One region of the Bacillus sp. ISL-39 genome, then DNA from elsewhere that is predicted to be linked to it. Evidence: predicted binding sites of a transcription regulator. Region 1 holds the regulator's gene; each other region holds the start of a gene.
The links. Region 1 encodes Rex, which represses fermentation and respiration genes when NADH is low (regulators of the CRP and FNR family bind a similar motif). Its sites were predicted from a motif close to TTGTGAAATATTTCACAA; they were not measured.

Region 1 (7,932 bases):
GGCATCATGTTGAACAGGTGACGCTTGTGTTAGAGGAAGCATTAGCTCAGGCTAATGTGGATATTAAGGATTTGAATGCTATTGCCGTGACCGAAGGCCCTGGCCTGGTTGGCGCTCTATTAATCGGAGTGAACGCTGCAAAGGCTTTGGCGTTTGCGAATGGCATTCCACTAGTTGGAGTCCATCATATTGCCGGTCATATCTATGCGAACCGGCTTGTGGCGGAGATGAACTTCCCGCTGCTTTCACTTGTCGTGTCTGGCGGACATACTGAGCTCGTTTATATGAAGGAACACGGTCATTTCGAGGTGATTGGCGAGACTCGGGATGATGCAGCCGGTGAAGCCTATGACAAGGTTGCAAGGACATTGCACCTTCCATATCCCGGCGGTCCGCATATCGACCGGCTGGCTCATGAAGGAAAGGCAACAATCAATCTGCCTCGAGCATGGCTGGAGGAAGGTTCCTATGATTTCAGCTTCAGTGGATTGAAGTCAGCTGTGATCAACGTTGTGCATAACGCACAGCAGCGTGGAGAGGAAATCGCACCTGAAGACCTTGCAGCCAGCTTCCAGGAGAGTGTGATTGATGTACTTGTCACTAAAACGCAGAAGGCAGTTAAGGAATACGGAGTAAAACAAGTACTGCTTGCTGGAGGAGTTGCAGCAAATAAAGGATTAAGAGAAAAACTATCCGCAGAATTTACAGGCTCGGATGTGGAAATAGTTATTCCCCCATTGTTTTTATGCACAGACAATGCTGCAATGATTGCCGCGGCAGGAAGCGTTTTATATGAAAAGGGCCAGCGAGCGAATTTAACTTTGAATGGAAATCCAGGTCTGGAGATAACTATCCACAACTAAAGTCGCAAGCAAAAAAATGTTGTCAGACTCTTCTGTGGATATGTTGATGTTTCAGATGCGGAAATGTGCATAATGTGGATAAAAACCGCTGTTTTTGTGGATAATGTGGAAAACTCTCTGGATAAGCTATAAATCAGTCTTTACTATGTGAATAACTATGTGAACAAAAAGTCCCGGTTTTTACTCGGGACTTTTTTTGTGGATTATTTTAGTTCTGTCGTAGAAATTGTCGAAAAAATGATATTTATGTCATTTTAAATTAAAGTAAAAGGATTTTTAGTGCTCAGTCTGGTTTGCTAAAAAACTTTTATAACATAAATTAGAATAATATAGCGCAAATTTACTTTTTATAGCGCAAATCAGGATAATATAGCGCCATTTTATTTTTTATAGCGCAAAACTTAATAATATAGCGAAAATCTCATTTTTATAGCGAATTGGAAATTCCTCAGTTTTTTACCAATTTTTCAGTACAAAAAAATACCGGACACCCTCATGTCCGGTTATTCATCATTAAGCCAGCTCTGTCCACTCATCCATCAGTTCATCGAGTTTCTTTTTTGCGGCTTCAATCTTACTATTGATCTCTCCTGCTTTTTCGTGATCCTGGAAAACCTCTGGATCACAGAGCAATTCTTCGTATTCAGCAACTTCTAATTCCAGCTGTTCAATCTTCGCTTCCACTTCTTCCATGCGGCGTTTGCGCTGGCGTTCGAGTTTTTTCGCTTCTTTGTCCTGCTGATAGGAGGTTTTGTCCTGCTTTGAGTTGTCCACAAAGCTTCCAGATGCTTTGGCGGCCTGTTCTGCCAATGCCTTCAGCTCTTCCTGCTCAAGCTTTTTCTCGACGTAATAATCGTAATCGCCAAGGTATTCAGTTGAACCAGCACGGTCGAGCTCGAGAACCTTTGTCGCGATCCTGTTGATAAAATAGCGGTCATGTGAGACGAACAGGATGGTGCCTGGATAATCAATCAGGGCATTCTCGAGAACTTCCTTGCTGTCCAGGTCAAGGTGGTTTGTCGGCTCGTCCAAAATTAAGAAATTCGAATTCTGCAGCATCAGCTTGGCCAGTGCCAGACGGGCCTTTTCACCACCGCTCAGGGTGGAGACGATTTTTAAGACATCATCACCTGAGAAAAGAAAGTTCCCAAGTACTGTGCGGATTTCTTTTTCAGACTTCAGGGGGTATTCATCCCAAAGTTCATTCAATACCTTTTTATTCGAGCTGAGCTCTGCCTGTTCCTGATCATAGTAGCCGATCGAAACATTGGAACCATATTGAATATTGCCGTTAATCGAGGGCAGTTTCTCAACGATTGTTTTTAGTAAAGTTGATTTTCCAACGCCATTCGGTCCAACCAGTGCCGTACTGTCCCCACGGGAAAGATTGAACGAGATATTTTCAGATACGATGTCATTCTGATAGCCGACAGCAAGTGTATTCACCTTCAGGACATCATTCCCGCTCTGGCGCTCAATTTGGAAGCTGAACGTGGCGGATTTTTCATCACCCTTAGGCCTGTCCATACGGTCGATTTTTTCAAGCTGTTTCCGTCGGCTCTGGGCACGCTTAGTTGTTGATGCCCTGGCCAGGTTACGCTGGATAAAGTCCTGTAGCTTGGAGATCTCATCCTGCTGCTTCTCATACAGTTTCAAATCCCGCTCATAATTCGCGGCTTTCTGCTCTAAATACGAGCTGTAATTGCCAGGAAACTTCGTCAGCTGATGGCGGGAGATTTCATATACCTGGTTCACGACCTTATCAAGGAAGTAGCGGTCATGTGAGACGATCAGGATGGCTCCGCTATAGCCTTGCAAATACTGCTCAAGCCAGGAAAGCGTGTCAATATCCAGGTGGTTCGTCGGTTCATCCAGAATCAGAATATCCGGGCGCGTCAATAATAGCTTCGCCAATGCGAGTCTAGTTTTCTGTCCGCCGCTTAAAGTGGATATCTTTGTGGAATAATCAAAAGAATGGAAGTTCAGGCCGTGAAGGACGGAACGGATATCGGCTTCATATTGGTATCCGCCTTTTTCCTTGAACTGAACCTGCAGCAAGTCATACTCTTTGAGGACTCTGTCGTATTCTGTCTGATTAGACAGGATTCCAGGATCCGACATTTTTTCCTCCAGCCGGCGCAAGTCTTTTTCCATGTTGTGCAGATGATCAAAAACACCCAGCATTTCATCCCAGATGCTTTTCTCGGATTCAAGCCCTGTATTTTGGGCCAGATAGCCAATTGTCGTACCTTTTGGCCGGATGATCTCACCGCCGTCATGTGATTCGTACCCGGCGATGATTTTCAGCAGGGTTGATTTTCCTGCCCCGTTCCGGCCGACAAGCGCTACTCGGTCATTAGTCTGTATTTCAAACTTTATATTCGATAAAATAAGATCAGCAGCAAAATATTTTGATAGCTGATTAACTTGTAATAATATCATTATTTTTCACCTCTATTGCCTTAGAGATAGTGTAACCCAATAATATAGGCACGGCAATATGTGCGCCCTGCTATAGGTCCCATGGTATTAAAATTCCGCTATATTATTGAGAACATTGAAACAAAGTTCACACACAAGTTTGACAAAATAGTGTATCATTTGGTAGAAAGGAGCTTTATTATGGCAGAATTTACGCATTTTAACGAAGAGGGCAGAGCGAAGATGGTCGATGTCAGCGAAAAACCAGAGACGGTCCGTACGGCAGTCGCCCATTCAAGCATAACCGTGAACGAAGATATATATGTGAGAATCACTGAAAATAAAATGAAAAAAGGGGATGTACTTGCTGTCGCGCAGGTAGCAGGCATCATGGCAGCGAAGAAGACGTCTGAAATCATCCCGATGTGCCACCCGATTCCATTGACAGGCATTGACCTTTCATTCGATTGGGAGCAAAATGAAAATGACTATATTTTGAACATCGCCGCAGCTGTAAAAACAAAAGGGAATACAGGTGTGGAAATGGAAGCGCTAACAGCAGCTTCAGCATGTGCGCTGACTGTTTATGATATGTGCAAGGCCGCAGATAAGGGCATGGTGATCGGCAAGACATATCTTGTTGAAAAAACCGGCGGTAAAAACGGTGATTTCAAGAGAGAAGAAAAGTTGAGATAGAAATACGGACAGAGGGTGGAGGATGGAGAATGACGAATGATGCTATGAAGATTCCGCAGGCAACCGCAAAACGTTTGCCACTATATTACCGGTTCTTATTGAACTTGCATTCTTCAGGGAAGCAAAGGGTGTCATCCGCGGAATTAAGTGAAGCGGTAAAAGTGGATTCAGCGACTATCCGAAGGGATTTTTCCTACTTTGGAGCTTTGGGTAAAAAAGGGTACGGGTACAATGTGAATTACCTGCTGACTTTCTTCCGAAAGACACTTGATCAGGATGAACTGACGAAGGTAGCCTTGATTGGAGTCGGGAATCTGGGAACAGCGTTTTTGAATTATAATTTTTCCAAAAACAATAACACGAAGATTGAGATAGCCTTTGATGTTGACCCTGACAAGGTCGGCACGAAGATTGGCGACGTAGCAGTATATCATATGGATGACCTGGACAAGGTTGTCGTCGAGGAAGGAATCCAGGTCGCAATCCTGACTGTTCCTTCAGCAGTAGCACAGCCGATAACAGACCGATTGGTGCAGGCGAATATCAAGGGAATCCTTAATTTCACGCCAGCGAGACTGAATGTGCCGGCGTCCATCAGGATTCATCACATTGATTTGGCGGTTGAACTGCAGTCATTGATTTATTTCTTAAAACATTATCCAACAGATACTGAAACAACTGAATCGGTAGAATAAAAAACAGCTCCTTCACGATGAAGGAGCTATTTTTTCTGTATATTCTTCAGTTTGAAATGGAACATGATCATCCTGATGCCAGAGCCAAAGTCGAACGTGGCAAGGGCTACAAGCAAATAGCTGAAGAATCCCCAGCCTGTCTCATTTACATTCTGGATGGCGAAATAGGTGAATAAGCTGCCTAACAAGATGTAGACAATGCCTGAAAATATAGGCGATTGCTTCATAACTTAAAATCCCCCAATAAAGCTTTGAATTTTCTCTGCTTCTTTTATCATTCTCTCAATGTCTTCCCTAAATACGGATTGAATCAGTACAACCATCGTATTCATTGTAACATGGGCAATGATAGGCACGATGATCCGCTTTGTTTTTACATAAAGGAAAGCAAAGGTGAACCCCATTGCTGAGTACAGGATCACGTGCTCCGGCTCCATATGCGCAAGCGCGAAAATGACGGAGCTGATCAGTCCGGCGAAAAAGAAATTCATTTTCTTATGCAGGCTGCCGAAAATGATTTTTCGGAAGACGATTTCTTCTAAAATTGGGCCGATAATCGAACTGACCAAAATGACAATCGGGAACATTTCAATCAGCTTGATGATTTCCTGTGTATTCTCCGAGCCCATTTCGATCCCAAGCATGTTCTCGATGCTTGCAGCAATCGATTGGGCGAACAGAGCAAGGAATACACCTGCGAATGCCCAGACAGCTGAGCTTGCCGGTGATGAAGCATCACGCAGGTCGGCGCCTGTCCGGCGTTCCTTCCTTAGGAGCAGGAGCACAATCACAAGTGTCAGCGAAAAGCTGATCACGAGCCAGTAGGGAATCGAAAGGGTCTCCATTTCCTCCAGGCTTTTTCCCATTGCGGCTCCGATAAAGGCAACAATCGGGATACCGATCAAGCTTGAAAGCTGCATGGCGATATAGGCGATAATGACGTACCAGTATTCCTTTTTCAATATGATAATCTCCTTCTATTCGGATCGGTCTATGTGTATGCCATAAAAGCAATTATAAGAATGCTATCTATCCATTTTACTAGTAATCATCGGGAAAGTTCAAATATCAGGGTGTCTCGTGAATATTTTGGTTAAAATTCCTGTGAACTGGCATACTCTTTATGGTGGTCTTTTTTAGCCGGGCTTCCCACGGATATGCGAAAAATAGTACATGCTGTCGAAGGGAAAGAGGCTGGATTTAAATGCTAAAATTTATAAAAAAATTAGGCTTCACGCTTGCAAAAAAAATGGAGATTCATTATTATATAAATTGTGTTAGCACTCTATTGAGGCGAGTGCTAATAAAAAATAATCTACATATAATTTGAGGAGGTTGTTTCACTTGATCAAGCCACTAGGAGATCGCATTATTATCGAGCTTGTTGAGTCTGAAGAAAAAACTGCAAGCGGTATCGTTTTACCCGACACAGCGAAAGAAAAACCTCAAGAAGGTAAAGTCGTAGCTGTTGGAACTGGCCGAGTTCTTGAAAGCGGTGAGCGCGTTGCTCTTGAAGTTGCAGTCGGAGACCGCATTATCTTCTCAAAATACGCAGGCACAGAAGTAAAGTACCAGGGAACTGAGTACCTGATCCTACGTGAAAACGACATTCTAGCAGTTGTAGAATAATCACTGCGATTATAGACAGAACGTTAAAATATTAATAATCTGAGGAGGTCTTTTTACAATGGCAAAAGAAATTAAGTTCAGTGAAGAAGCACGCCGCGCGATGCTTCGCGGGGTAGATTCTCTTGCAAATGCAGTAAAAGTAACTCTTGGACCAAAGGGACGCAACGTGGTTCTTGAGAAGAAATTCGGTTCACCTCTTATCACGAATGATGGTGTAACGATCGCAAAAGAAATCGAGCTTGAAGATGCATTCGAAAACATGGGTGCTAAGCTTGTTGCTGAAGTAGCAAGCAAGACAAACGATGTTGCTGGGGACGGAACGACTACTGCAACAGTTCTTGCTCAAGCGATGATCCGCGAAGGTCTTAAGAACGTAACGGCCGGCGCTAACCCAATGGGCATCCGCAAAGGTATGGAAAAGGCTGTTGTTACAGCTGTTGAAGAGTTAAAGGCTATTTCCAAGCCAATAGAAGGCAAAGCTTCGATCGCACAAGTTGCGGCAATCTCTGCTGCTGACGAAGAAGTAGGCCAATTGATTGCAGAAGCAATGGAGCGCGTTGGCAACGACGGCGTTATCACAATCGAAGAATCTAAAGGCTTCACTACAGAATTGGACGTTGTTGAAGGTATGCAGTTCGACCGCGGATATGCATCTCCTTACATGGTAACTGATTCTGACAAAATGGAAGCAGTTCTTGAAAATCCATATATCCTGATCACTGACAAGAAGATCGGCAATATCCAGGAAATCCTTCCTGTTCTTGAGCAGGTTGTCCAGCAAGGCAAGCCATTATTGATCGTTGCTGAAGATGTGGAAGGTGAAGCACTTGCTACATTAGTAGTCAACAAGCTTCGCGGAACATTCAACGCAGTAGCTGTCAAGGCTCCTGGCTTTGGTGACCGCCGTAAGGCTATGCTTGAAGACATCGCTGCATTGACTGGCGGTGAAGTGATCACTGAAGAGCTTGGCCGTGAACTTAAGTCTGCTACAATCACATCACTTGGACGCGCTTCTAAAGTTGTGGTTACAAAAGAAAACACAACAGTGGTTGAAGGTGCTGGAGACAGCGCTGCAATCGAAAGCCGCGTAAACCAGATCCGTGTTCAAATGGAAGAAACAACTTCTGAATTTGATCGTGAAAAGCTGCAAGAGCGCCTTGCTAAGCTAGCTGGCGGTGTTGCAGTCATCAAGGTTGGTGCTGCTACTGAAACTGAATTGAAAGAACGCAAGCTTCGCATTGAAGATGCCCTTAACTCAACTCGCGCTGCAGTTGAAGAAGGAATCGTATCAGGCGGAGGCGTAGCGCTTCTTAACGTATACAACAAAGTGGCTGGAATCCAGGCTGAAGGCGACGAAGCTACTGGCGTGAACATCGTCCTTCGCGCTATGGAAGAACCAGTTCGCCAAATTGCTCACAACGCTGGCCTTGAAGGATCAGTCATCGTTGAGCGCCTGAAGCGCGAAGAAGTAGGCACAGGCTTCAACGCTGCAACTGGCGAGTGGGTAAACATGATCGAATCCGGTATCGTGGACCCAACTAAAGTGACTCGTTATGCACTTCAAAACGCAGCATCCGTATCTGCAATGTTCTTGACTACTGAAGCAGTAGTTGCCGACATTCCAGAAG
Region 2 (7,932 bases), on a different contig from region 1:
TTATATATGATTCTTCTACCGGAAGCTCATTCTGCATCTGGCAGCTTACCCGGCAAGCATAACAGCCGACGCATTTCCTTGTGTCTATTACCATTCCATACCGTGCCATCAGCCATTCACCTTCCTAACCTTCACGATTACTTCGTGGATATTTCCTGCTCCACTCCATTTTTCAAAATCAAATGGAACATGCTCCATATACCCAAAGCCAACACCGTGTCCTGTCTTCAAATCTTTAGACGTAATGCCGTAATGACTTGGGACAAATATTGCCTCTGGATGGATTCTTTCCGTAACTTTGACCCGGATTTTGCTGGTCGCTTCACTGGATTTCAATTCCACCATATCGCCATCCTTGATTCCCAGTGCTTTGGCACGGACAGGGTTGATCCAGATTCTCTCTAAATCATAATCTTTTGTAATCTGCATCAAGATTGGTATATTCGCAGTCTGAGTATGGCTGTGAATCGCCTGCTTGCCCGTAATCAGACGGAAGGAATCGTCTGCTGGACTTACCTTTGGCTCAATCCATTCGACGATCGGCTTGAAACCTGCTGCTTTATATGTTTCACTGTAAAATTCAACTTTACCGGAAGGAGTCTTTAATTTCGGCATTACACCGATTGTAATTTCCTCGTTCGGGAACATGATGGTTCCTTTTTCCCTAAGCTGTTTATACGTAATACCGGTCGGTGCGAGCATCGCTTCATTCAATTCATCCAGGGTGAAATTGAAGTACTGGCCAACTCCGCAAGCTTTTGCGAGCTCTGTATAAATTTCATTGATCGGCTTTGTTTCTGGATGGACTTTCTCCACCATTTGCTGGCGAAGGGCGATTCCAGGGATCTTACCTGATAGACCTTCTATTACTTCATCGCGTTCAATATATGTCACTTCTGGAAGAACGTAGTGAGCCAATTGTGCGGTTTCAGACATTTGAACATCTATTGCCACCACAAGATCCATTTTAGATAATGCTTCCGTCATGACTTTAGGGTTTCCGTATCCGAGTGCCGCATTGGAATGATAATAAATTGCCGCCTTCATTTTGCCTTCCAGTGCTTCTTTTGCAACGATTGTTGCTACACCATTATTTGGGTAGGCAATCGGGAATTCCTTAGATCCTGCCTTTGGAACTTCAGGTTCTTTCGGACTCGGGTGTTTAGCTTTGTCAAGCTTACCCAGCGAAGGTTTTCCGCCAAAGATACTTCCGCCTTTTTGCTGGTAGTTTCCAAGCAGAGCATTGAACATTGCAACGGCACGGCCGGTTTCTGTACTATTTTCATAGTTGCAGCCGAATGCTCCTCTCCATGATTGCTCAATCAACGCTTTCGGTTTGGCTTTGCCCATATCAATGGCAATCTGTGTGATTGCATCTGCAGGTATGCCGGTGATTTTTTCTGCCCATTGTGGTGTATATTTTTTCAGTTCCTTAGCGTATTTCTCAATACCAATAGTGTGGTTTTTAATGAATTCCATGTCATGGAGGTTTTCCTTTATCAACACATATGACATCGCCAGCACTAATGCAAGGTCTGTTCCTGGACGGATCGCAAGCCATTCAGTTGCCAGGTTGCCGGTATTGTTCAACCGCGGATCGACAATGACAATCTTGGCTCCGTTATCCTTCGCAGCTGCCAGAGATTGTACGGAACTAGGACGGATGCCATCACCATAGCTCCTGCCAATGAACATAATATATTTTGCATTGCTGATATCTGCGCTAGTAGCCGTTACACCTACTGTATGAAGGAAACCAGCATCCCTGGAGTTCGAGCAAACTACATGGTGCGTATAATAGTTGGCAGAACCCAGAGCATTGATGAATCGAGGGGAATAAAATTTCCCTGAAGCACGCGGGTCCTCCGTTAATGCGACTGACTGGGGACCATGTTCTTTAATGATTTTGTTTAATTTTTGAGCGATTTCTTTATACGCTTGTTCCCATGTGATCGGCTCAAATTTCTTTTCGCCAACCCTTTTTAAAGGCTGTGTCAGCCTGTCTTTAGAATAAACAACAGTAGCATAACCATGCCCTCTCGCACACAGCTTTCCTTTCGAATAAGGATGGTCAGGGTGTCCAGTCAGCTTCCATAAGCGGCCATTTTTGACATGGCCGATCATTCCGCATTTACTTGAACATGCATTGCATGTACTAGGAATCTCCTTAACTACAGCGCTCGCTCCTGCTTTCACATAATTTTTGGACCATTCATTAAAGCCTACTGTTCCCGCAGATGCCAAAGCAGCAGTAGCAGCAGAGGCTTTGATAAATCCACGACGTGATAGTTTTGTTTCCACCATTTTAACTAGCCCTCCTTTTACTCCCAACCCGTAAAACATTTTGGATTTAATGCCTATAATTCATTATCACAGGCACAGTCGGTAACTTGATGCTTCTTCCAACATTGCTAAAGTTTAAACTTTTTGTCTCTTTAGCAAAGTATCTGACTGATGGAATTGAATCTATTAATACAGCTTTTTTCAAAAGATTGTCCTTCACTAAAAGCATCACCACCTTTAAGATTTATGACCTTTTTTTAAACTTTGTTGTTTTTACAACCTTTTACGCATTTGAAGCAAGGAAGTCTCCTCGAAAAGAGCCCAGGTTCATCTGCGAATAGCAGCAATCAATGCGAAATCAGCCAAGATTTAAGAGCTACTGGTAATTATTTCGATGCGCCTGCACGGTCTCAATCAATACTCTCGTCAAGCTCTGATAAAATGTGTGCTCTGTTACTTGCGAAAGCTTCGATTCAAAGTCTTCAAGCCAATCAAAATGATCATCCATAAATTCAGCTGTAAATTGTTCAGGAGCATGCTCTATGAAATATGCCAGCAATTCCAGCAGGATAGCCAAGTGGTCCGGCATGCCCTGTAATTCAACAGGAATATCGATCTTTAGCTTTTCTAACAGAAAATTGATATGTAACGCCGAATCCCCCAGCATGTACCCTTTGTCCCGAGCAAAGGGAAGTGTACAAGTTTCATCCTGTGTCCACGGTTTATACAACGATTCAACCGGAATGGCAGCCTGCTTTTGCATGCTTCCAATAGAGATCATGAATAATTCTCGAAATTTTTCATAGCTTTCAGGCAAGACTTCCTCTAAGGAAAAAGTAAGATTGTAATGATTCTGGATCGAATCTTCCAGCTTCTTCAGAAGTTCTTGTTCCTTAATCTCATCCCAGATATCTATAGTTGGATGTTTATATAAATCTGCTAGGACTAAAAAAACATTCGCACAATCCGTTCTGTTCTCTAATCCAATCACCGGGATTCACCACCTTTCGAATACACCTTCACTATATGGCATAAAAGTTTGTGAAACAATATACATTATGTGGCGAAACCCGGGAGAGTATGTGAAGGATTTCACCTAATTATCAGCAATGAATTTTTCATAGGTCCGTCTACATAACTGATTTCTCCTGGTTTTACGAGGATATAATGGCTTCAGTGGATCTTCATTTGTGAATTTTCTTTTACATATGTATGAATATCTGGCAAACTTGCCTCTTTTTAAAGGGTTTAATCGTAAAATGAAAGTATAGAAATAATGCCCCCTGAGGTGACGATTATGTCTCTGTTAACCAATTGGCTTGAAAGTCTGAGCTACGAGCTGGAGATCTCAGAATCCTGCACCAGGAAGATCAGCCCGCTAAGTTCCTGTTCAGCATGTATTGACGAATGCCCAGATGAAGCCATCCTATTTGAGAATGAAAAAATTATGATTGATGGCAAAAGATGCACTTCCTGCGGTGTCTGTATCACAGTCTGTCCTGTACAGGCGGTCAAAGGACAATCTCCTTCAAGAAAGGTCAGCCAGGATCATCTTCTCCTCGAGCACGAATCGCCGCTGCCAAGCTTAACGGAAATGCTTTACTACCATAAAAAAGGAATCCGCTTTATTCATCAGCCTTCTATAAATGCGATTTTAGTAAATCGGATCAGCCAGGCCAATGAAGTTCTTAGCGCTATGTCACTTGAACTCCTGCAGGTTACAAACCAGTTTGTCTTGGAACCAGAAGAGCAGCTCAGATTATCAAGACGGGACTTTTTTGCAAAGCTCTCTTCCGACAGCAGGAAAACTGTCCTCTCTTCCGTGACACCTGTAAAATGGCGCTTCAATGAAAGCAATTTTAAACCTTCCGTTCTGTTCAAGGATTGGTCCTTTTATAAAGTGGAAATCAACAAGGATGAGTGCACACTATGTGAAGCCTGTTTTAATATTTGTCCCTCAGGCGTATTCAGCCTCGGGGAAAACGAGCTGATAATGAATGAAAACCAATGCACCGGCTGCAATTTATGCTTGGACATTTGTAGAACGAGCGCAATAAAAGTTGAGCAAAAGGTACACCAGGCTCCGTCAGTCTCTTATAATCTGAGTAAGAACATTTGCAAACAATGCAACACCGGCTTTCATGCCTGGGAGGAATCTGATTCATGCCATATATGCAGCACAATTCAAAAGCCTAACTTTTTCCTTTGAGTGAATGGGCTATAATAAAGGCACTGGTCATTAGAAGCTCATTTTTTAAACTTCTTCCATACCCAGTACCTTTTTAAATGGCTATGTGTTTCCGCCTCTTACGTTTCAGTATCCCAATAAAAAAAGGCTGTTTCCGCATTGACTGTTGCTTTATGGACACACACAGTCATCCGCATTATTAAAGGTTGCGGGCTCTTTTCGAAAAATGCTTCCGGATCGGAACGTAATTAATCGTAAAAACTCAGAAGCCGGTTTTTACTTTGGGTGTAAAAGCAACAAAGTTTACGAAAGAGCGTAAAAAAAAACTAGGAAGTGAAAGCTTCCTAGTTCGATGTTATTCTTCCTCTCCCAGGAGGAAGTCTGGGTTTAAGTCTTCGAATTCGTCATCATCGATGCCATGGCCCCACTCATCATCATCGCAATCGCATCCGCCTGGATGAGTGACAACGCATACCTTCGTTTCACCAATGACTTCCACAAGGAATTCCCTCTCGACGTGAACGATGATTTTGTTGCCATTAGGCGAAATGACCGCTTCAATACAGTTAGGCTGCTGCAGAACCTCTACAAGGACATCATGGTCATCCATGCAATCAGGGTCACGGTACTTCAGCTTGATGACATCACAGTAAGTTACTTTCTCCGTCACTACTTCAGTTTTTGTATTATCATCAAAGGAGTACCAGATGTTGGCTTCGTAAGACCCGTTTACTTCAACCACTTTCCCTACCTTTTTTGCCTTATACTTATGGTTTATGACCCAAGCGCCCAGAATGCTGCTCGGATTATGCGCTGGGTTGATCGTATGATTGGACTGCGTGAATTTGCGTCCCTTCGCTACGACGGCTTTCGTAATAATCTCTCTGTAATCTCCCATTGCGAGCGAAACCTCCTCAATCTTTTTCAATTCATCTTATGCGTGATATTAGACTAGTGTGCGATTAATTTTAGAACCACTGGTAAAAACTTAGGCATAGTTCATTGTATGCCCATACATGCTGAATGTTCCCAATTGAAGAAAGTTGCTGGGTAATTAAGATTGGTTTGGTTTCATACCGCAGTCCTTGAAAAGAGATACTCCAGACTGAATAAACAGTCCTCTCGCCTTCCCAACAGGGTCCATTATCTGATCCAAATGAAAAAAAATGGCACCCTATAATAGGGTGCCATTTACTCTTCAATGATTAATGGTTGTGCGTATGGCAGCTTGCTTCGTTTTTCAAAGCTGCTCCTGTTTCGCCGCGAAGTACATCTCCGCCAGTTGATTCGACTACTTCATCTGTAACTGTATTGGAAATCGTTGTAGCCACTAGCTGAAGCAATTCATTAACATCAATTTGCGATTGCTTGAACTCCTGGACTACTGGAATTTCATCAAGTTGTTGTTCTAAAGAAGCAATTTTTGCTTCCGTCTTCTTTAACGCTTCTGTTTTTCCGTAATGCTGAAAGTTAACAGCCTGTTTTTGAAGGCCTTTAATAGAAGAAATAAGTGTTTTCACTTTTTCATTCTCATGGATTTGTGCTTCTGCACGCTTGAAAAAGTCAACTTCTTCTGTTTCTGCAATCATTCTTGCGATTTCTCTTGAACGCTGGATAATGTCATCTTTATTGTACTTTGCCAACTTAGTTCACCTCAACTGGTTCGATTTCTTCTACCATTTCCCCGTTTAATGACCATGTTTTTGCCTTTGTGATCCTTACCTTGACGATTTTGCCGATTGCCGTCTTCGGTCCAGCAAAATTGACAAGCTTCATCTTGCTCGTGTAACCCGCAAGAACATCAGGATTGTTTTTGCTTTCGCCTTCGACCAGGACCTCAACAATCTGATTCTGATATTTCTTCATAGACTGTGCTGATTGCTCATTCACAAGTGCATTCAGGCGCTGCAGGCGCTCTTTTTTCACTTCCATTGGGACATTATCCTGCATTTTAGCGGCAGGCGTTCCTTCCCTTGGAGAGTAAATGAATGTATAGGCTGATTCATAGCCAACCTCACGGACAAGTGACAAGGTATCCTCAAACTGCTCATCCGTTTCATTTGGATATCCTACGATAATATCCGTTGTCAATGTAACATTAGGGATGGCCGCTTTGATTTTGCGTACGAGTTCGAAATATTGTTCCCGAGTATACTTCCGGGCCATAATTTTCAACACATCAGTAGAACCTGACTGTACTGGAAGATGGATGTGGTCCATCAGGTTTCCGCCTTTTGCCAGTACTTCAATCAAGTGATCATCAAAGTCACGCGGGTGGCTTGTTGTAAAACGGATTCGCGGAATATCAATTTTGCGGATTTCATCCATCAAGTCCCCAAGACCATACTTGATGTCTTCAAAATCTTTTCCATACGCGTTTACATTCTGGCCAAGCAGGGTAATTTCCTGATAGTCCTGGGCCGCAAGTTGACGGACCTCCTGAATGATGTCTTCTGGGCGGCGGCTCCGTTCTTTGCCTCGTGTATAAGGAACGATGCAGTATGTGCAGAATTTATCGCAGCCATACATGATATTTACCCATGCTTTGATGTTCCCTCTGCGAACCTTCGGAAGGTTTTCGATTACGTCTCCTTCCTTGGACCAGACTTCAACGACCATTTCTTTGGACATATATGCTTCCTGCAGAATATGTGGCAGGCGATGGATATTATGTGTACCAAAAATCATATCGACCTGGTTATAGGTTTTGAGAATTTTATTAACCACCGATTCTTCCTGAGACATGCATCCGCATACTCCCAATAGAAGATCTGGCTTTTCTCTTTTCAGGTGCTTTAAATGTCCAAGTTCACCAAACACCTTATTCTCAGCATTTTCCCTGATTGCACATGTATTCAGTAGAATGACATTCGCATCCTCGACACTGTCAGTAGGTTCATAGCCGAGACCAAGGAATATACCAGCCATGACTTCTGTGTCATGCTCATTCATCTGGCATCCATATGTACGGATGTAGAATTTGCGCCCTTGTCCCATACCAATGAATTCTGCAGGGATATCAAAGTCTTTATGATACTTAACTTCTTCTTTGCCGCGCTTCTTTGCATCCTTCAATGATGGAGCTGTATATACTGTTTCAAAGTACTTGCTATAATCTTTGCTGGATTTTTTGTCCGAAGGATTATCAGTTTGTACTTTCTGGCTTTCCAAGCGTTGATTCTCGTTCATTTCAGATCTCCTTTCATTAGAAAGCAAGCAGGCAGATTGATTCATCCTAGCCGGTGCTTTACACTAACAGTTCTGCTTTCTACGATAAAAAGGGCTACATCACCCTGAAAATATTAAATATACACATTATAATAGTATAAACTCTTCAATCAATGAAAACAATAGCAGGCATTGGAAATACAGCTTTCTTATAAAAAAGCCGCCCTGGTCATTTATATTACCCTATAGATTATCTTATTGGAGTGATGCTAATCACAAAAGATCCCAATAAG
Region 3 (7,932 bases), on a different contig from region 1:
TGGCGAAAATATAATTTTATTGGCGGTTTTCACAACTTTATTGGCGAAAATAATAATTTATTTGTGATGTTCACAAATTTATTGGCGATGTTCACAATTCTATTGGCCAAAACCGTATTTCTAAGTTTACCTTACGCTTGCTTCATCAACTCTTTGCAGAAGCAGTTCACCCAGACGTTCATCAAAGCCTACTGGTTCGCACAGGACAATCTCTTTTTCCGAATATTGAACCAACACATTGTTTACTGTTTCCTCTATTTTAGCGGTAAAACCGCCTGTATACAGCAAAAATGGCAAAATATAAATCTTTGATGACGAGTCGCTTCCCAAGAGCTTTTCTCCATAAAATGGCTGTGATGTTATATAGCCAGTATCTACTCTGGCCGAGACTTTCTCCTGCACCCTGCCTGCCAGCTTCTCGAATTCCACCGCAGCCAGGGGATCCCTGCTGCCATGTCCGACGAGCAGGACGGTCTCTGAGTTCATACCTGAAAACCCTTGTTTATTTAAACGGTCCAGAACGATTTCCAGTAATGTTTCATTTACTCCAAGCGGCTCGCCATAGAATATCTTTATTTCTGGATACTGTTGTTTTACCCTATCCAATTCAGCCGGAATGTCTACATTTGCATGGATTCCCGGAAGCAGCAATACCGGAACGACGATTATTGATGATGCTCCCTTTAAAATACATGCTTCGACCGCTTCGAAAATGGTTGGCCGGGCATTTTCAAGGAATCCATAGGCTGTATTCGTACTCTTCCCTGTGGATATTACCTTCTCGATGAATGAAACAAACACCTTGTTTCCTTGCTCACTTCTGCTGCCATGGCTGATGTATACTGTTGCTTCCATATCTTTCTCTCCTTTAAAACAAATCCATTACACGAATGCCAGCTCAGATTCTTTATTGGCCAAACAATCGACCACAGCGGTTTTATCCGGCGCCTCCAACACATTACCAGCTGCAATGCCATATTCCCCTGCAGTCACTGCCGTCTTAACTCCCATGCAAACAATGTTTGCTGTTTTCAACAGCTGCTGCGGAATGAGCTCCTTGAGGACCCCTTCTTCAATCATTGTTTTGACAGACCTGCTGCTTGGCAAAATAACTGTGTTGACAGAAGCTTCATCAAACACTCTTTTAAAAATTGGCGTGAATTGCTCGTCAATGACCTTTTTGGATGTTACGAACCTTTCAGCATGAGGATACTTGTAGGCTGTATCACTGTCACCTACGATTAACAGCTTTCCATATTGAGACATCTTCACATCCACTTCTGCCAAAAAGCCCTTTTCATTCAATGCCTTGACAGACTTTGTTGAACAGCCGTAAAAGTCTGCTTTCACCCTTCTGATATCGATGCCTTCTGAAAATAAGATTTCGAAGAATTCTCCGACACTTTCAGGAGAGGTAAAAAGGATTTTTTCGTATTCTGGAATTCTGTCGATCACCGCCTGATCCGCTGGCAGTGAAATCTTTTTCCATTTCGGGAATTCAATCACATCTGCTCCCTGCTCCATCAATTCCTTCGCCAGTTCACTCTCATCCGTTCCTGTTCGGGCAAGTAATATTTGTTTACCAAACAAAGGTTTCTTTTCAAACCAGTTCAACTTCTTTCGAAGCGATACAATGTCACCAACAAGAGTGATGGCAGGGTTGGTAAAATTCACTTCCTTCGCTTTGGAGGCAATATTGGACAGAGTTCCCTCCAAAGTCTGCTGCCGGGAGAAGGTTCCCCATTGGATGAGGATCACCGGGGTGTCCTCCGCTTTTCCATGCTTGATCAAATTTTCACTGATATACGGAAGATTTGAAATCCCCATGTAAAAGGCAATGGTGTCAATGCCGGTTGCAAGCCCTTTCCAATCCAGTTTCGGCTGGCCATTTTCAGATTTATCATGGGCAGTCACCACCGCGAAGGATTCGCCAAATTCACGGTGTGTGACGGGAATTCCTGCATATAGCGGTGCAGATATTCCTGAAGTGATTCCCGGTACAATGTCAAAGGAAAGGCCATTTTCGGCCAAAGCAGCTGCTTCCTCGCCTACGCGCCCAAATACGCCAGGATCGCCGCCCTTGAGACGGACAACGATTTTTCCTTCAAGCACTTTTTCAACCAGAAGGTCGTTGATCATTTCCTGGCGAAGGACGTGCCGGTCCGGAAGCTTGCCGCAGTAAATCAGCTCGCAATCTGCAGGAGCATAATCCAGCAGTTTCGGATTGGCAAGGCGGTCATATAGAATGACCTGAGCCTTTTTGATGGCTTCCATCCCCTTAACTGTGATCAGCTGTACGTCTCCCGGCCCGGCTCCGACTAAAAATGCTCTTCCTTTTTCCATTGTGTTCCCGCCCTTTCAATGCTGTATAAAGTATAAACTTTTCACAATTAGATTAGTGTCCAGCTCCAGCGCCTAGCCCCTCAGGCGCTTCTGCCTTTCATTGAGAGGGAAGGTTCCCCCCTTTTAGGTCATACTGTTATATACACTTCATTTTCGATTACTACAACATGATACGTTTTTACTTCGCCTGTATCCGGAGCCTGAACTTTTCCGTCTTCCAGGGAAATCTTCAGGTCGTAGACTGGACAGTAGATATACTTCCCGCTTACGAGTGCATCGGCAAGGGTCCCGCCTTTTCTGTGGGGACTGCGGTTCTCAACCGCTTTGACATCTCCATTGGATATCCTGAACAAGACGATGTTCTCGCCATTTACTGTAACCGCCTGCCCTGCGCCTACAGGAAGGGAATCATAATCCGCCAGCTTGATTCTCAACATTGTTTCCTGCATCATCATCCATCCTCCTATTCAACCGTTACGTTGCGTACTTGATAGTACTTTTCTTTTATACCATTATCAGCGATGGCTTCTTGCCATGGCTCGTTATATCGCTCCAATGTCTTATCCAGTCTTTCATTCAACTGCTTTCTCATGTTCTCAACGGCGAGGACTTCCTTGATATGTTCAAATCCCATCCTTTCAAGCCAAGGTGCTGTCCTTTCAAGATATGCAGCTGTTTCACGGTAGTATTGGAGATATGCTCCTGTTGTTTTCAATGCCTCTTCTTTTGTCTTAACGGTATCAAGCAGATCCGCAGCACGAAGGTCTGTTCCGCCATTTCCGCCGATATATATTTCCCAGCCGCCATCGACTCCGACAAAGCCAATATCCTTGATTCCGGATTCCGCACAGTTCCTTGGGCAAGCTGAAACTCCCATCTTGACCTTATGCGGTGTATCAAGGCGCTCAAACTTTTTCTCGAGCTCAATTCCAAGTCCCATTGAATCCTGAGTTCCAAAACGGCAGAACTTTTCGCCAACACAGGTTTTTACGGTACGCAATGTTTTTCCGTACGCATAGCCTGATGGCATCCCCAGGTCTTCCCACATTGCAGGAAGATCCTCTTTGTTGACACCGAATAGGCCAATCCTCTGTCCGCCCGTCAGTTTTACCAAAGGTACGTCGTACTTCTCGGCAACTTCTGCAATTTTCTTCAGGTCTGCAGCAGTCGTCACACCGCCATACATTCTTGGAACAACTGAATATGTCCCATCCTTCTGGATGTTGGCATGCATTTTCTCATTAACCAGCCTTGAATCCCGTTCATCCTTATAGCCGTCAAAATTGACCATACCAAGGTAATAGTTGATCGCCGGACGGCATTTCGAACATCCTTCTTCCTGGGACCAGCCCAGAACATTCATGACTTCCCTGACATTCGTCAGGCCTTTTGCCCTGATTTCGGCGACTATTTCGTCTTTGCTTAAAGTTGTGCACCCGCAAATCCCTGCTTTTTTCACCGAAGTATCATATTGGTCGCCAAGCGTGTATGCGAGGATGTCAGATATGAGCGATTTACATCTTCCGCATGAACGGCCTGCATTTGTGCAGCCGCCCACTTCTTCAACAGTAGTCAACTCATTAGTACGGATTGCGTCGACAATCGTTCCTTTTGTGACACCATTACAGCCGCAGACAAGCTCGTCATCAGCCATCGCCGCTGCATCGCCTGCTTCTCCACCGCCACAGCAGCCGTTTGCTTCTAGAATTGAAACACTAGTCATTCCGCTGATGTCTTCTCTTTTCGTCAGCATCCTGAACAGTCGGTTGCTGTCCTTTGTGTCCCCATAAAGTACAATCCCGGCAATCCGGTTATCCCGAATGACAATTTTCTTATAGATTCCATCAAACTCATTGTGGACCTTGATTGATTTAGTTCCTTCGTCATCACCGATTTCACCTGCTGAGAACAAATCACAGCCAGATACCTTCAGCTGGGTGCCGCAAATCGTTCCTTCATAAGGGTTAGCCGGAATCCCCGCAAGGTTAGCTGCAAGTACTTTTCCCTGTTCATACAGCGGTGCCACAAGGCCATAAACGATTTCTCTATGTTCAGCACATTCCCCGACGGCATATATATTCGGCACATCTGTCTCCATATAATCATTGACGACAATCCCTCTGTTAACATAAATGCCGCTGTCTTTGGCCAGCTGGACATTAGGGCGGATGCCGACAGCCATGACGACAAGATCCGCCTGTATTTCGGAACCATCAGAGAATCTGAGTCCGGCTACTCTCTCGTCTCCTAGAATTTCCGCGGTCTGCTTTTCAAGCATGAAATTCATGCCCTGGTTTTCAAGTTCTTTTTTCAGCATTCCAGAAGCTGTTTCATCAAGCTGTCTTTCCATCAGATGCGGCATCAAATGGACAACATCGACTTCCATGCCCAAATTCAGCAACCCTCTAGCCGCTTCCAGGCCTAGCAGCCCGCCGCCAATTACAGCAGCCTTTTTATACTGTTTGGAATCTTTGATCATCATTTCACAATCATGGATGTCACGAAACCCGACTACTCCCTTTTTTTCAGATCCGGGCACAGGAAGAATAAACGAGCTGGAGCCTGTAGCGATGATCAACTCATCATAATCTACCAGGCGTCCCTGATCAGATAGGACCTGCTTCTTCCGCTTGTCTATCCCGACTACTGCTTCCCCTGTATGAAGCTGGATGCTGTTACTCTTGTACCAATTCCAGTCATTCATGATGATGTCCTCGATTGACTTATCTCCCTGAAGGACAGTGGACAACATAATTCTATTGTAGTTAGGATGTGGCTCATTCCCAAAGATAGTGATCTCATATCCATCTGGCTGAAGTTTAAGCAATTCTTCAATCGTCCTTACTCCTGCCATTCCGTTTCCTATCATGACTAGTTTCTTTTTCATCTCGTTTGTCCTCCCATAGTTAAAGCTTCTGTTCCGGAGTTTTCATTAATGATATTTCCTCTATGTATACATTGTATTGTGATTTGAGGTTCCTGTTTGTGAAGTTCGTCACACTTCAGATAATGCATGTTCACTATTTCACAAATACTTCAAAATTAACAATTTTAGGCTGTATGTAAAAATCAGTTATTCTTCGGCTGAAATAGGGTAATCAATATGTAAATGATATTTATTCGCAAGCTGGAAAGGAGGCTTATTTATGATCATTGTATATATAAGTATCGCTGTCATCGTGGCTGCCCTCGGTTACCTGGGATATGTTGCATATAAAACATTTAAAGACGCCAAGCCAACGATTGATAGTCTTCAGGAGACAGCCACACGGGTCCAAAATAAAACGAATGCAATCAAAGAAGAAACTGATTCACTAAAGTTTAAACAGCAAAAGCTGATGACTGATTTTGAAAAGAAAAAGAAAGCTGTCAAAACCGTTGTTTTTTCAGTAAAACAGACACCGGTAGAATTCAAGAACGCACTTGTTGCAAAACCTGTCGCTGAACTTGAACAGAAGTATAAAGCAAGACAGTGGAACCGCAAGCGTCGCAACCGAACAATGCAGCCACAATAAAACAGGGCAACTCGCCCTGTTTTTTATTTGTCTCTGCCTGGTGACTATCTTCCTACATCTCCCTTTCGATTTATTTCCCAATATCGCTGGACCCAAGGAGTATCAACATTTATATTCCCGAGAATAAAAATTAGGAAATTCGTACGATTGCCGAAATAATAATTAATATTTAATATGTATAAATATACAAAAAAACTACATTCGGAGGATACATAAATGAAGAATAAAAAAATTATTTCTGGTGTGGTAGCTGCAAGTTTGCTAGCATCCTCACCATGGACGCCGGCGCTTGCTGAGTCTTTAAGCTGGAGTTATGTAAATGCATACGAAGAAAAGGACGGCAGCCTATTCAACAGCGAAAACTATGATTTTATGAAATTCTCGGAAATCGGCGATAAGCTTGCCCAAATCGAGAAGCAATCCAACCGAGTGAAAGTCGAAGTAAAAGGTCAGTCATCAACAGGACAGCCTCTTTATGTCGTGACCATCGCTTCCCCGGACTCACAGGGCAAGTTCGGCAAGATCCAGGCTTTAAGAAAACAAATGTTCAAAAACCCTCAAAAAGCTCAGGACTGGATTGACAATAACCCAGACTTCAAAGTGCCCATCATGATCAATGGCTCCATCCATGGTACCGAGTTTATCGGCAGTGATGCGGTCATGCAGCTGATCGAGCGCTTTGCACTTGAGAATGACGACACCACGAAAGAAATCCTGGAAAATAACATCTTGATTTTCAATGTTGTCCAGAATCCTGATGGACGGATTGATGCTACACGTTTCAACGGAGAAGGTATCGATTTGAACCGTGACTTCATCACCCAGTCACAGCCGGAAACCCAGGAAACTGTAGCCCTGATCAAGGAATGGAATCCAATGGTCTTCCTAGATACTCACGGTTATGTTAAAAATTATGCACCGAACAAGCAGGGTCTTATTGAACCATGTACTGTTCCGCATAATCCTAATTATGAATATGATCTATATCAAAAATGGGCTATGGGTCTGGCTGAAGCAATGGAAACTGAAATCATGTCCGACAAGGAAAGCTTCTCAGGCAGTCTCTATCAGTCAATGGAAGGAACCTACATTCCTCAGCGTGACGACGCGGAAGGCTGGGATGATTATCCGCCAATCTTCACTCCGATGTACGCAATGTACCATGGTGCTTACGGCCACACACTTGAAGCGCCAACAAATGATGAAGATGGCGTTCGCTGGATGTATGACGCCATCATGGGTGCCCTGAAAAATGCTACGGATAACAAGCAGGAAATGATCAAGGACCAAATCGAAATGTTCGAGCGAGGCATCAACTTTGACCACCCATTCCATGAAGAAGGCTTCTTTCCGACAGCCTATGTACTCCCAGTTGATTCCGAAGATCCAACTGTAACTCAAAAAGCAGTCAATCACCTGTTGAAAAATGACATTGAAGTTGTCCAGGCGTCCAAAGCTTTTACAGCGGACGGACAGCTTTACCCAAAAGGGACATATATCGTTAAAATGGATCAGGCAAAAGCCGGCCTTGCCAATACGATGCTATGGGATGGCGAGGACATCACTGAAGATGTGGATGCCATGTACGATATTTCAGCATGGAGCCTGCCAGAGCTCTGGGGCTTCGACGCAATTGCGGTCCAAAGCGATTTTGATCTAACAGCGGCTAATGTGAACCATTTACAAGAACAGGGTTCTGTCAGCGGCAAAGGGCCATTCTTGATCCCGAACAGTTCAGTAAAAGCTGTTAACCTGGTGAATACGCTTCTTCAGCAAGGCGTTTCTGTAAAACGCGATTCTGAAGGCAATTTTTACACAGAAGCAGCGGCGAATGTGATTTCAACAGCCGTAAAAGAATCTGGTTTACACATTGAATCAGCAAAGGTTCCGGCTGATGTGGTTGAGGTCAACGACATGAAGGTTGCGATCTTGAAGGATGGCGGCATGAACAAGGCCCAGTCTCATTCGGGTACAAAACTCGCTCTGAAACGTCTTGGCTTCGCTGTTACTGAAGTAGCCCCTGCAGACGTTGCAGAAAAAGGTCTTTCCGGCTTTGATGTATTTGTTTACAGCG

Region 2: J7E37_RS03805 (4Fe-4S dicluster domain-containing protein) is a predicted target of Rex. The motif match lies at 3,364-3,381, and genes of this name have one in related genera.
Region 3: nirB (nitrite reductase large subunit NirB) is a predicted target of Rex. The motif match lies at 5,327-5,344, and genes of this name have one in related genera.

The regions. Positions count from the first base shown of each region.
Region 1 covers NZ_JAGGQM010000015.1:40,900-48,831, reverse strand. Annotated here, with positions in the region: gene tsaD (tRNA (adenosine(37)-N6)-threonylcarbamoyltransferase complex transferase subunit TsaD) at 1-863, shown strand, start outside; gene J7E37_RS13105 (ABC-F family ATP-binding cassette domain-containing protein) at 1,377-3,305, opposite strand; gene moaC (cyclic pyranopterin monophosphate synthase MoaC) at 3,486-3,980, shown strand; gene J7E37_RS13095 (redox-sensing transcriptional repressor Rex) at 4,010-4,675, shown strand; gene J7E37_RS13090 (YdiK family protein) at 4,702-4,902, opposite strand; gene J7E37_RS13085 (CPBP family intramembrane glutamic endopeptidase) at 4,906-5,637, opposite strand; gene groES (co-chaperone GroES) at 6,020-6,304, shown strand; gene groL (chaperonin GroEL) at 6,363-7,932, shown strand, end outside.
Region 2 covers NZ_JAGGQM010000002.1:390,182-398,113, forward strand. Annotated here, with positions in the region: gene J7E37_RS03790 (4Fe-4S dicluster domain-containing protein) at 1-109, opposite strand, end outside; gene J7E37_RS03795 (molybdopterin-containing oxidoreductase family protein) at 109-2,304, opposite strand; gene J7E37_RS03800 (molecular chaperone TorD family protein) at 2,660-3,274, opposite strand; gene J7E37_RS03805 (4Fe-4S dicluster domain-containing protein) at 3,581-4,492, shown strand; gene J7E37_RS03810 (outer spore coat protein CotE) at 4,827-5,369, opposite strand; gene J7E37_RS03815 (YlbF/YmcA family competence regulator) at 5,677-6,114, opposite strand; gene miaB (tRNA (N6-isopentenyl adenosine(37)-C2)-methylthiotransferase MiaB) at 6,116-7,660, opposite strand.
Region 3 covers NZ_JAGGQM010000005.1:59,924-67,855, forward strand. Annotated here, with positions in the region: gene J7E37_RS06400 (sirohydrochlorin chelatase) at 127-855, opposite strand; gene cobA (uroporphyrinogen-III C-methyltransferase) at 883-2,343, opposite strand; gene J7E37_RS06410 (nitrite reductase (NAD(P)H) small subunit) at 2,472-2,792, opposite strand; gene nirB (nitrite reductase large subunit NirB) at 2,807-5,230, opposite strand; gene J7E37_RS06420 (DUF948 domain-containing protein) at 5,490-5,858, shown strand; gene J7E37_RS06425 (M14 family zinc carboxypeptidase) at 6,075-7,932, shown strand, end outside.